3 regions of the Allobosea sp. FG18 genome follow, and region 2 is predicted to be linked to each of the others. Evidence: predicted binding sites of a transcription regulator. Region 2 holds the regulator's gene; each other region holds the start of a gene.
The links. The regulator LexA, encoded in region 2, represses DNA repair genes until DNA is damaged. The targets are predictions, from matches to a motif close to TGTTCNNNNTGTGTTCNG.
Positions count from the first base shown of each region.

Region 1: ACODTJ_RS17870 (helicase-related protein) is a predicted target of LexA. The motif match lies at 2,078-2,095, and genes of this name have one in related genera.
Region 3: ruvC (crossover junction endodeoxyribonuclease RuvC) is a predicted target of LexA. The motif match lies at 1,776-1,793, and genes of this name have one in related genera.

Region 1 is NZ_JBMDKB010000016.1:44,211-48,486, forward strand. Features, by position in the region: gene ACODTJ_RS17855 (outer membrane beta-barrel protein) at 1-277, opposite strand, end outside; gene ACODTJ_RS17860 (KpsF/GutQ family sugar-phosphate isomerase) at 382-1,356, shown strand; gene ACODTJ_RS17865 (MerR family transcriptional regulator) at 1,452-1,871, shown strand; gene ACODTJ_RS17870 (helicase-related protein) at 2,178-4,276, shown strand, end outside.
Region 2 is NZ_JBMDKB010000004.1:50,412-54,687, forward strand. Features, by position in the region: gene trpC (indole-3-glycerol phosphate synthase TrpC) at 1-61, shown strand, start outside; gene moaC (cyclic pyranopterin monophosphate synthase MoaC) at 58-540, shown strand; gene ACODTJ_RS06080 (molybdopterin molybdotransferase MoeA) at 540-1,751, shown strand; gene lexA (transcriptional repressor LexA) at 2,009-2,722, shown strand; gene ACODTJ_RS06090 (ComEC/Rec2 family competence protein) at 2,716-4,276, opposite strand, start outside.
Region 3 is NZ_JBMDKB010000002.1:207,862-212,137, reverse strand. Features, by position in the region: gene ACODTJ_RS03215 (YebC/PmpR family DNA-binding transcriptional regulator) at 1-703, shown strand, start outside; gene ACODTJ_RS03210 (TSUP family transporter) at 871-1,650, opposite strand; gene ruvC (crossover junction endodeoxyribonuclease RuvC) at 1,814-2,326, shown strand; gene ruvA (Holliday junction branch migration protein RuvA) at 2,493-3,110, shown strand; gene ACODTJ_RS03195 (GNAT family N-acetyltransferase) at 3,107-3,598, shown strand; gene ruvB (Holliday junction branch migration DNA helicase RuvB) at 3,622-4,276, shown strand, end outside.

The sequences.
Region 1 (4,276 bases), on a different contig from region 2:
CGGCGGAGCCTTGCCGTTGGACCAGTCCGGCGGGATCGCGGATGGCTTCCGGCTCGGCCGTTGCCGGCGAGAGGGCGGGCTGGGGCGTTGCCGGCTGCTGCGCGACATAAGTGGGCGTGCCGGTTCTGAGATTGGCGCGCGGCATCTGCTGCGCCTGCGCGGTTGCGCAGGCGAGTGCCAGCGCGGCCAAGGCCGTGCCGGACAGAAGCAGGGTCGTCGCGCGGCCGGACACGGGCGTCGCAGGGCTCCAGATGACGGGCGCGCGGATGGCGCGCATGGTTAACGGAGTTAGAACGAACAGGGTTAAGGAGCCGTCAACGCGCGCCGGGGCTGTCGGCAGATGGTGGAAATGACTGGCTCCGCCGTGCTACAGCGCCGGCCATGACAGCCGATATCCGCGACTCCGCCCTTCGCACCATCGCCACCGAGCGCGCCGGTCTCGACGCGCTCCATGCCGCACTGGCAGACAGTCTGGGCGGGCCGTTCGCTGACGCCATCGCCATGATCCGCGCCTCGAGCGGGCGCGTGATCGTCTCCGGCATGGGCAAGTCCGGCCATGTCGGGCGCAAGCTCACGGCGACGCTGGCCTCAACCGGCACGCCCGCGCATTTCGTCCATCCGGCCGAGGCGAGCCATGGCGATCTCGGCATGGTGCAGCCTGAGGATGTGGTGATCGCGCTGTCCTGGTCGGGCGAGGCGGTCGAGCTTGCCGCTCTCGTCGGTTATACTCGCCGCTTCCGCGTCGGGCTGATCGCTATCACCGCCAATGCCGAGAGCACGCTCGGCAAGGAGGCGGATATCGCGCTCGTCCTGCCCAAGGCGACGGAGGCCTGTCCGAACGGGCTCGCGCCGACGACCTCGACGACGATGCAGATGGCGCTCGGCGATGCGCTGGCGGTGGCCTTGCTGGAGGCGCGCGGCTTCTCGCGGCAGGATTTCTTCGTCTACCACCCCGGCGGCAAGCTCGGGGCGCAGCTCAAGACGGTCGAGAGCATCATGCATCGCGGCACCGACCTGCCGTTGATCGGTCTGGACACGCTGCTGCCGGACGTTATCGCGATGATCTCCGACAAGGGTTTTGGCTGCGCCGTGGTGATGGATCTGGACGGCAAGCTTGCCGGCGTGGTCACCGATGGCGACCTGCGCCGCAAGACGGCGATGGGCGGGGGCGCCTCGCTCAGGGCACGCGATATCATGACGGCGAATCCGCGCCGAATCGGACTCGATACGTTGGCGGTCGAAGCGCTGGAGCTGGTCAACCGCAGCCGGATCACCGCGCTGATCGTGGTCGATGGCGAGGGGCGCCCGGCCGGGCTCGTCCATGTCCACGACCTGTTGGCGATGGGCGTCGCCTGATCGGGCTTGCAACCCGGCAGCAGCGCGCTATCTAAAGCTGTAGAGACTATAGCTTTAGAGGTGCTGCCATGACCGTTGCCGGCAAGCTCGAACGCGTGATGCCGATCGGTGCGCTGGCGGATCGCACCGGGGTCAAGGTCGAGACCATCCGCTATTACGAGCAGGTCGGCTTGCTGCCGCCGCCGGAACGCTCCGAGGGCAACCAGCGCCGTTATGGCCGGCGCCATGCCGAACGGCTCGCCTTCATCAAGCACGCGCGCGATCTCGGCTTCGCGGTCGAGAATATCCGCACGTTGCTGAAGCTATCCGACACGCCGGGCATGGCCTGCGACGAGGCGCATGCGATCTCGGTCGCCCATCTCGACGAGGTCCGCGACAAGATTGCGAAACTACGCTCGCTGGAGAAGGAACTGGAGCGGATCGCGACCACCTGCTCGGGCGGCGTCGCGGCCTGCGATTGCGCGATCATCGAGGCGCTCGCCGATCACGGGCAGTGCGACCACGCCCATCATTGAAGCAGCGGCGCAGCCCCGAAACCTGTCTTGCCTCTCGTCTCCGGGGTAAAAAGGCTTAAATAGGTTCCTGTCGGGCGGCGTTGAACGCTGCCTCGCCACGCCAATCCGGGAGGGCGCGATGACGACAGGGCCCACGCTGCCAGGGGCTAGACTCCGAAAAGGGAACAAAACTCGATTCTGTCGGAGTCAGCGATTCGGCCCCGCTTCGTTCCAGACTCGTTCTTATCGAGTCTCTGTTTGAGACTTGCATAAGCTCCGTCCACGCTCCCGCCCGCATGGGCGGGCGAGAAGATCGGCTCCTTCGCCTTGCTTCCTTTTCGTTCGCTGCCGCCCGCCGCCCGCGCCAATAGCGTCACGGCCGTGCTGGGCCCGACCAATACCGGCAAGACCCATCTCGCCATCGAGCGCATGGTCGCCCATCCCACCGGGATGATCGGCCTGCCGCTCCGCCTGCTCGCGCGCGAGGTCTACCAGCGCGTCGTCGACAAGGTCGGTGCGCAGTCCGTCGCGCTCGTTACCGGCGAGGAGAAGATCAAGCCCGAGCGGCCGCGCTTCTGGATCTGCACGGTCGAGGCGATGCCGCGCGATCTCGCGGTCGATTTCGTCGCCATCGACGAGATCCAGCTTGCCGCCGATCTCGACCGCGGCCATGTCTTCACCGACCGCCTGCTCAACCGGCGCGGCCGGGCCGAGACCATGCTGATCGGCGCCGCGACGATGCGCCCGCTGATCGAGCAGCTCATGCCGGGCGTGAATGTCGTGACGCGCCCGCGCCTGTCGCAGCTCACCTTCGCCGGCGACCGCAAGATCACGCGCCTGGCGCCACGCTCGGCCATCGTCGCCTTCTCGGTCGAGGAGGTCTATGCGATCGCCGAGCTGATCCGCCGGCAGAAGGGCGGGGCGGCCGTGGTGCTAGGGGCGCTTTCGCCCCGGACCCGCAATGCCCAGGTCGAACTCTACCAGTCCGGCGATGTCGATTATCTCGTCGCGACCGACGCAATCGGCATGGGGCTCAACCTCGACGTCAATCACATCGCCTTCGCGGCGGACAGGAAATTCGACGGACACCATTATCGCAGGCTCAACCCGGCCGAGTTCGGCCAGATCGCCGGGCGCGCCGGCCGCCATCTGCGCGACGGCACCTTCGGCACCAGCGGGCGCTGCCCGCCTTTCGATGCCGAACTCGTCGACGCGATCGAGAATCATCGCTTCGAGCCGATCCGCCAGATGCAGTGGCGCAATTCCGATCTCGATTTGCGCTCGGTCGGCGGCCTTCTGGACACTTTGAACATCCAGCCGTCCGAGCAGGGGCTGACGCGGGCGCTGATCGCCGAGGACATGACGACGCTGGAAGTGCTGGCGCGGGACCCGGATATCGCGAAGCTGGCGCAGGGCCGCGCGGCGGTCGAGCGGCTCTGGGAGGTCTGCGGGCTGCCGGATTATCGCAAGATATCGCCGATGCAGCACGCCGATCTCGCGACGACGCTGTATCTCAGGCTGATGCGCCACGGCCGGCTCGATGCCGACTGGTATGCCGCGCAACTCGCCGCGCTCGACCGCACCGATGGCGAGATCGACACGCTCTCGGCACGGATCGCGCAGGTCCGGACTTGGACCTATGTCGCCAATCGTCCTGACTGGTTACCTGATCCAGAGCATTGGCAGGGCATGGCGCGTCTTGTAGAGGACAAGCTGTCGGACGCTCTGCACGAGCGGCTGGCTCACAGATTTGTCGATCGGCGCACCAGCGTGTTGATGCGCCGCTTGCGGGAGAATGCGATGTTGGAGGCTGAGGTCACCGCGACGGGCGACGTGCTCGTCGAGGGCCAGCATGTGGGGATGCTGCAGGGCTTCCGCTTCACGGCGGATCCAAAGGCCGGCGGTTCCGAGGTCAAGGCCCTGAACCTGGCGGCGATGAAGGCGCTGGGCTCCGAGATCGAGGCTAGGGCGGCGCGCGTCGTGCTGGCGGGCGACGATGCCTTCGTGCTGTCGCATGACGGGCTGATCCGCTGGACCGGCGAGCCGGTGGCGCGTCTTACCGCCGGCGAGAAGGTTCTGGAGCCGCGGCTGCGCCTGCTGGTGGAAGAGCATCTCGGCGGTCCCGCGCGCGAACAGGTCGAGGCCCGCCTCAATCTCTGGCTGAAGAACCACATCACCCGCCTGCTCGGCGCCGTGCAGATCCTGGAAGCAGCCGAGAACGTCACCGGCATCGCGCGGGGCATCGCCTATCAGGCGGCCGAGGCGCTCGGCGTGCTCGAGCGTTCCAAGGTCGGCGAGGAGATGAAGACGCTCGATCAGGAAGGCCGCGCGGCGCTGCGCCAGCTCGGCATCCGTTTCGGCGCTTTCCACATCTATATGCCGGCGCTGCTGAAGCCTGCGCCGCGCGCGCTCGCCGCCCAGCTCTG
Region 2 (4,276 bases):
ACAGGCCGACGTCACCGCCGCAACGCAGGCGCTGCTGACCGGCAAGGCCGTCGCGGCGTGAGCCGGCTCAGCCATCTCGACGCGCAAGGCCAGGCGCATATGGTCGATGTCGGCGGCAAGGCCGAGACGACCCGCATGGCGATCGCCGAAGGCCAGGTCGTCATGGCGCCGGAGACGATCGCGATCGTGCGCGACGGCAACGCCAAGAAGGGCGACGTGCTCGGCACCGCACGCCTCGCCGGCATCATGGCGGCGAAGCGCACGCATGAACTGATCCCGCTCTGCCACCCGCTGCTGCTCAGCAAGATCGCCGTCGACCTCGCGATCGACGAGGCCCTGCCGGGCGTGCGCGTGCGCGCCGAGGTCAAGATGAAGGGCCAGACCGGCGTCGAGATGGAGGCGCTGACCGCCGTCTCCGTCGCCTGTCTTACCGTCTACGACATGGTCAAGGCCGTCGACCGGGCGATGCGGATCGAGAACATCCGGCTGCTGCACAAGTCTGGCGGCCAGTCGGGCGATTACGAGGCGAATGCTAGCTGATGGCGCTCACTCCGGTCCCCGTCGCGCGCAAGGCGCTGCTCGACAGCATTCCGGAGCCGACGGGAGCGGAAACCCTGCCATTGGCGCAATGCGCCTGGCGGGTGCTCGCCGGCGAGGTCAAGGCGCTCAGGACCCAGCCGCCCTTCGCCAATTCGGCCATGGACGGCTATGCCGTGCGTGGCGACGAGATGGCGGAAGGCGTCTCGCTCTCGGTGATCGGCGAATCCGCCGCCGGCCGGGCCTATGAGGGAGCGGTCGGCCCGGGACAAGCCGTGCGCATCTTCACGGGCGCGCCGATGCCTGACGGCGCCGACACGATCCTGATGCAGGAAGATGCCGATGGCGTCGACAGCCCTGTCATTCGCGTCCGCGTGCCGCCTGCCAAGGGCAAATTCCTGCGCGCGGCGGGGCTCGACTTCCACGAGGGCGACGTTTTGCTGTCGGCCGGTCGCGTGCTCGACAGTGCGGCACTCGGCCTCGCCGCCGCGATGGGGCATCCGACTTTGCCGGTCCGGCGGAAGCCGCGCGTCGCGATTCTCGCCACGGGCGACGAGTTGGTGGCGCCGGGCGAGCCGGTCGGCCGCGACCAGATCGTCGCCTCGAACTCGTTTTCGCTCGCCGCTCTCGTCGAGAAGGCCGGCGGCACCGTGCTCGACCTTGGCATCGCCCGCGACGACCATGCCGATCTCGCCGCGAAGATCGCAAGGGCGCGCGCAGCCGATGCCGATGTGCTGATCACGCTCGGCGGCGCCTCGGTCGGCGCGCACGATCTCGTGCAGGAAGCGCTGACGCGGGCCGGCATGACGCTCGGATTCTGGAAGATCGCGATGCGGCCGGGCAAGCCGATGATGACCGGGCGGCTCGGCCGGATGGTCGTGGTCGGGCTGCCGGGCAATCCGGTCTCCTCGATCGTTTGCGGCCATCTCTTCGTGCTGCCCTTGATCGAGGCGCTGCTCGGCATTGCCGATGCCGATCGCGACCGCAGCATTCCCGCCATCCTCGGCCGCGACATGCCCGGCAATGACGAGCGCGAGGACTATCTGCGCTCGGAGCTCACGCTGACGCCGGAAGGCTGGGTCGCGACGCCCTTCGACCGGCAGGATTCCTCGATGCTTGGTACGCTCGCGCGGGCGCAGGCCCTGACGATTCGGCCTGCCCATGCCGCTGCCGCGAAGAAGGGCGATTCCTGCCGTATCCTGCCGTTGCGGTAGAGCGCGCGCTCTTTATTGCCCCCGCGACGTCATTCCGGGCAAGCGAAGCGCAGACCCGGAATCCATCGTAGAACGCCGCGCTCCATGATGGATTCCGGATCGGCGCCGCTGACGCGGCTTGTCCGGAATGACGGCGCGTTTTCCATACGGCTATCTCACGCTTCCGCGAAGGCATAGCAGCTTGCGGAACACAAGCAGAACGCGTATGGTGTTCGTGCTTTGTTTCGAATCTGCGCTTTGAGGGGCTGGCGGCGACCATGCTGACACGCAAGCAACACGAACTCCTGCGCTTCATCCAGGAACGCTTGCGCGAAAGTGGCGTGCCGCCCTCCTTCGACGAAATGAAGGACGCGCTCGACCTGCGCTCGAAATCCGGCATCCATCGTCTCATCATGGCGCTGGAGGAGCGCGGCTTCATCCGCCGCCTGCCAAATCGGGCCCGCGCGCTCGAAGTCATCAAGATGCCGGACGGGTTCGGCGCCCCGCAGCCGCGACCCCGCTTCAGCCCGGCCGTCGTGCAGGGCGGTCTCGGCGCCCAGCCGAGCGTCGCCAAGCCCCGGCCAGCAGCGGTCGAGGACGACAGCCGGCATTCCATCGCCATTCCCGTCATGGGCCGCATCGCAGCGGGCACCCCGATCTCGGCGATCCAGAGCCGCAGTCACACCGTCTCGCTGCCGCCGGACATGCTCGGCTCCGGCGAGCATTACGCGCTCGAAGTGCGTGGCGACTCGATGGTGGAAGCCGGCATTCTCGACGGCGATACCGTCGTCATCCGCAAGCAGGACACCGCCAATACCGGCGATATCGTCGTCGCGCTGATCGACGACGAGGAGGCGACGCTGAAGCGCCTGCGCAAGCGTGGCTCCTCGATCGCGCTCGAAGCGGCGAATCCGGCCTATGAGACCCGCGTGCTCGGCCCCGACCGGGTCAAGATCCAGGGCCGCCTCGTCAATCTGATGCGACGCTACTGAAGGCGCTCGACATCGGCGTCGACCTCACTGTCGGAGGCTGATGCAGGCTGCACCGTTGCGGGCTGACCAACCGGCCGGGTTGCCACCTCTGCAGGGCGAGGCTCGCGCCGGCGGGTCCATGGACGGTCGGCTGCGGTCGGCTCCGAGGTTCGGCTGTTCCACCCGGTCGCCGTCCGGTAGAGCGAGGTCGCGCCGTCGCGTGATAGCGCCATCCGCTCGACCAGTCTGGCCTTGCAGGCCCCGCTCCAGGGAATGGCGGTGACGACGAGATCGGCGCGCAGGCAATCCTCGATGATCGCGAGACGCTCGCGCGTGTACGAGATCGTGCGCTTGTCGGTCGTCTGCGCGACGCAAGCCAGCCGGTCGCAGGTGACGCCGGTGCGCAATGTCGGATCATCCGGCGAGCGGCTGTCGCCATCAGCAGCGAGCCATTGCTGCAGGACGAAGCGACTGGGCTTGCCGGCGATGGCGAGGCGTCCATCGGGACCGCGCACGGCAAGCCCGGAACCGTCGCGCTCGATCAGGATCTCCGGCCGCTCCGGCTTGCCGGCAATGGCGACCCCGAGGATGAGCGGCACGGCCGCCAGCCAGCGCCAGGCCGTGGTCCAGAGCGTCAGCCAGAGTAAAGCCATCGCGAAACAGGCCAGCACGACCGGGCCGAAGGCTGCGACCGTCACGGTGGAATGGTCGATGGTCGCGACCCAGTGCGCGACCTTAAGCACGACATCGGAGGCAAGCCCCATCAAGGCCCAGGCCGGCCAGTCCAGCCCGAACGGATAGGCTAGCACGCCGAACACCGCTGCCGGCATGACGAAAAGCGAGACGAAGGGCAGCGCCATGGCGTTGCCGAGCAGCCCAAACGGGTTGAAGGTCTGGAAGTGATAGGCGCCGAAGGGGGCGGTCGCGGCGGTCGCCAGCATGGTGGTGACGAGGATGCCGAGCGCCGCCGTCCAGATTGGCCCGAGCGGCCAAGGCAATGCCGACGGCGGCTCGCTGCGATCTCTCCGCTCCCAGCGCTCGGCGAAGGCGATCAGCGCCGCGACCGCGCCGAAGGACATCTGGAAGCTCGGCCCGAGCAGCGCTTCCGGCTCGCGCAGCAGCACGATCATGGCGGCGAGCGCGAGGTTGCGCATGCTGAGCGCCGCGCGATCGACCAGGATCGCGCCGAGCATGACCAGCGTCATGATCAGCGAGCGTTCGGTCGCGACATCGCTGCCCGAGAAGATGCAATAGGCGGTCGCGCCCAGCATGGCCGCCACAGCGGCGAGTTTCTTGACCGGCCAGTGCAGCGCCACCGTCTGCGACAGGGCCAGCAGCGCGCGCACCAGCCAGAAGATCGTGCCGGCGGCGAGCACCATGTGCAGGCCGGAGATCGAGACGATGTGATAGATACCGGCGGCACGCAGGTCGTTATTGGTGGCCTCGGTGATCAGGCCGCGCTTGCCGGTGACGAGCGCGGCGGCAACCGCCCCGCCCTGCCCGCCCCCGACCTCGGCGATGCGTTTGGTCAGGGCATTGCGGGCGCGGTCGATCGTCACGTCGAGCGCGAGGCGC
Region 3 (4,276 bases), on a different contig from region 2:
CAAGCAGGATGCCGTGCGCTCCAAGCTGTTCTCGAAACTGGCTCGCGAAATCACCGTCGCCGCCAAGCTGGGCATGCCCGACATCAACATGAATCCGCGCCTGCGCATTGCGGTGCTCGCCGCGCGCGCCGAGAACATGCCGAAGGACAATATCCAGCGCGCCATCAACAAGGCGGCCGGCGGCGAAGGCGACAACTACGACGAGGTTCGCTACGAGGGCTACGGTCCGGGCGGCGCCGCCGTCATCGTCGAGGCGCTGACCGACAACCGCAACCGCACCGCCTCCGCCGTGCGCTCCTACTTCACCAAGTCGGGCGGTGCGATGGGCGAGAGCAACTCGGTCTCCTTCATGTTCAACCGCGTCGGCGAGGTCAGCTATCCGCCTGAGGCCGGCGACGCCGACAAGGTGATGGAAGCGGCGATCGAAGCCGGTGCCGACGACGTGATTTCGGACGAGAACGGCCACACCATCCTCTGCGCCTTCGACGCGCTGAACGAGGTCTCCAAGGCGCTCGAAGCCGCGCTCGGCGCCCCCGCCTCGGCCAAGCCCGTCTGGCGCCCGACCACGACCGCCCCGCTCGACGAGGAGAAGGCCGCCTCGATGATGCGTTTGATGGAAGCGCTCGACAATGACGACGACGTCCAGAACGTCTTCGCCAATTTCGAGATCGCCGACGACGTCATGGCCAAGCTCAGCGCCTGAGCGCGACCTGCCCCCTCTCCCCTTGCGGGAGAGGGTTGGGGTGAGGGGTCGCACCACCTCGATCGTTTGCGCCTTTGGCGTCGCCGCCCCATGGAGAGGTCGCCCGACCCCTCATCCGGCCCTTCAGGCCACCTTCTCCCGCAAGGGGAGAAGGAAGGGACCACCTCCTACCGCCCGATCACCACGTCCCAGAGCGGCAGGCTGATCAGCGCACTCAGGAAGATCACCAGATAGGCCCCGCGCCGGAACGTCTCCTCCGACGCCAGCCGGAAGCCATGCGTCCCGACCCAGAGCCCGACGCCGTAGATCGCGAAGAGCGGCACCGCCATCAGCAAGGCGCTGCCGGTCAGGATGCCCTTCCACCACAGCACCGCGCCGCTGATCAGCGTCGAGACGCCGAAGAAGGCCTGCATGTTGGCCCGCGTCTTGTGCCGGTCGTTGCGCTGCGCGCCGAGCCAGAACACCGCGAGCGGCATGCCGCCGATCGAGGCCATGCCGTTGAACAGCCCCGACAATGCGCCCACCCCGAGCGAGAGCGGGATCGTCGGGCGCCCATGGTAGCGCCAGCCTGACGCCATCAGCGCGACGGCGAGCAGCACGAGCAGGGCCAGCACCCAGCGCATCGTCTCGCGGTCGAGCCAGATCAGGAGCCAGATGCCGGCCGGCAGGGCGAGCGTCGCGGTCAGCAGCAGCGGCAGGATTTCGCGCCATTCCGCCGTCTTGGCGCTGCGCGCCGCAATCGGCAGCGCGAAGGGCAGATCGATGAACCAGATCAGGCCAAGCGCCGCGACAGGCCCAAGGATGACCGAAGCCAAAGGCATGAACACCATGGCGAAGCCGAAGCCGGTGAAGCCGCGTACCAACCCACCGAGCAGCGTCGCGGCCAGCAGGACGGCAATGCCGTCGGCACTGACGCCCGGCATGAAAGAAGAGAGGATCGAGGACATGGAGCCGGCACAAGGAGAAAAGCGAGGCGGACCATGCCCGCGGGCCGACAGCAAGAACAACTTTCCTTTTTGATGTCATCGATCAGGGGAATTCATCCCGCCCCGTCCCATCGCCCGTCTCGGCGCGGGACAAATCCGAAACATCCGCTAGGTTGAGCCCGTCATGGCACCTCCGATTCGCATCCTCGGCATTGATCCCGGCCTCCGGAAAACCGGCTGGGGCATCGTGATTTCGGAAGGGAGCAAGCTCTCCTTCGTCGCCTGCGGCTGCATCGAGAGCGACGGCGCCCTGTCGCTCGGCCAGCGCCTGCGGCAATTGCATGAAGGCCTGAACAAGGTCCTCGCCGCGCATCGCCCGCATGAGGCCGCCGTCGAGGAGACCTTCATCAACCGCGACCCGCAATCGGCGCTGAAGCTCGGCCAGGCCCGCGGCATCGCGCTGGTCGTGCCGGCGCTCGCGGGGCTCGATGTCGCGGAATATGCCGCCAACCTCGTCAAGAAGACCGTGGTCGGCGTCGGCCATGCCGACAAGAAGCAGGTCCAGGCGATGATCCGCGTGCTGCTGCCCAAGGCCGAGACCTCCTCGGCCGATGCGGCGGACGCGCTCGCTGTCGCGATCTGCCATGCCCAGCATCGCGGCATGAAGGCGCTGGTCGCGCAGATGAAGGCATCATGAGCCCCACGCTTCCGCTCGATATTTTTCGCGACACTCCCTCACGCGGGTCATCCCGGACGGAGCGAAGCGAAGACCCGGGATCCATTCCGGAACCTCGCCGAGACATGTTCCGGAATGGATCCCGGGTCTCCCTACGGTCGCCCGGGATGACACCTGGAGAAAATCGATGATCGGCAAGCTCAAGGGCCTGATCGATTCCTATGGCGAGGACCACGTCATCATCGACGTGCAGGGCGTCGGCTATGTCGTGCAGTGCTCGTCGCGCACACTGCAGCGCCTGCCCCAGCCCGGCGAGGCCGCCGCGCTCTCGATCGAGACCCATGTCCGCGAGGATGCGATCCGCCTCTACGGCTTCATGTCGGACGTGGAGCGCGACTGGTTCCGCCTGATGCAGGTCGTGCAGGGCGTCGGCGCCAAGGTCGCGCTCGCGATCCTCTCGACGCTTGAGCCGGGCGCGCTCGCCACCGCCATCGCCACCAACGACAAGGCCGCCATTGCCCGTTCGCCCGGCGTCGGCCCCAAGCTGGCGCAACGCCTCTGCGCCGAGCTCAAGGACAAGGCCCCGGCCTTCGGCCATATCGATCCAGGCGTCGCCCAGCTCGCAGGCGCGCTCGAAGACCGGAAGCTGCCACAGCCGATCGCCGATGCCGTGTCGGCGCTCGCCAATCTCGGCTATCCTCAGGCGCAGGCGGTGGCAGCTGTTGCGGCTGCGGCCAAGGCCGCCGGCGATGGTGCCGGCACGGCCCAACTCATCAAGCTGGGCCTGAAGGAACTGGCGAAGTGAGCCAAGCGCCCGACGAGCTTCAATTGCGCGTCGTCACCGACAAGACCGAGCTTTGCCGCATCATGCTGGCGAGCTGGGGCTCGCATAGCATGATGATCGACCTGCACGTCTACGACGTCGCGGAGATCGATGCGCTCGGCCTGTTCGAGCCCTCCGGCAAGACGGCGGCGCTGGCAAGCTGGACCGTGCGCGGCGACAGCGCCTATCTCTGCGCGCTCCACTCGCTGAAGCCGGGCGAAGGCATCGCGATCCGGATGCTCGACGCCGTCATCTACGCGGCGCGCAAGGCTGGTGCCAAAAAGCTCAAGGCCATGCTGACCAATGACAACATGCCCGGCATGACCTTCTACCAGCGCCGCGGCTTCCGCCTCTCGGGGCTTTATCTCGAGGCGATCGACCACTATCGCTCGGTCGAGCCTGATATCATCAAGACAGGGTACAAGGACATTCCGATCCACGACGCCATCGAGCTGGAGATCGCGCTGTGAGCGAACCCAAACGCTCCGGACTGATGACAGCCGACAAGCGCGACGACGACAGCGAGACCTCGCTGCGGCCGCTCTCGCTGTCCGATTTCACCGGACAGGCGGCGGCGCGCGCCAATCTCCAGGTCTTCATCAACGCCGCCAAGAGCCGTGGCGACGCGCTCGACCATGTTCTCTTCGTCGGCCCGCCCGGCCTCGGCAAGACGACGCTGGCGCAGATCGTCTCGCGCGAACTCGGCGTCAATTTCCGCTCGACCTCGGGCCCGGTCATCGCCAAGGCCGGCGACCTCGCCGCGCAGCTCACCAATCTCGAAGAGCGCGACGTGCTCTTCATCGACGAGATCCACCGCCTCAACCCGGCGGTCGAGGAAATCCTCTATCCGGCGATGGAGGACTATCAGCTCGACCTGATCATCGGCGAAGGTCCCGCCGCCCGCTCGGTCAAGATCGACCTGCCCAAGTTCACGCTCGTCGGCGCCACCACCCGCGCCGGCCTGCTGACCACGCCCTTGCGCGACCGCTTCGGCATCCCGATCCGGCTTCAGTTCTACACGGTCGAGGAACTGCAGGGCATCGTCGCGCGCGGCGCTCGCGTGCTCGGCGTGCCGATGTCCGACGACGGCGCCAACGAGATCGCCAAGCGGTCCCGAGGGACACCGCGTATCGCCGGCCGGCTGCTGC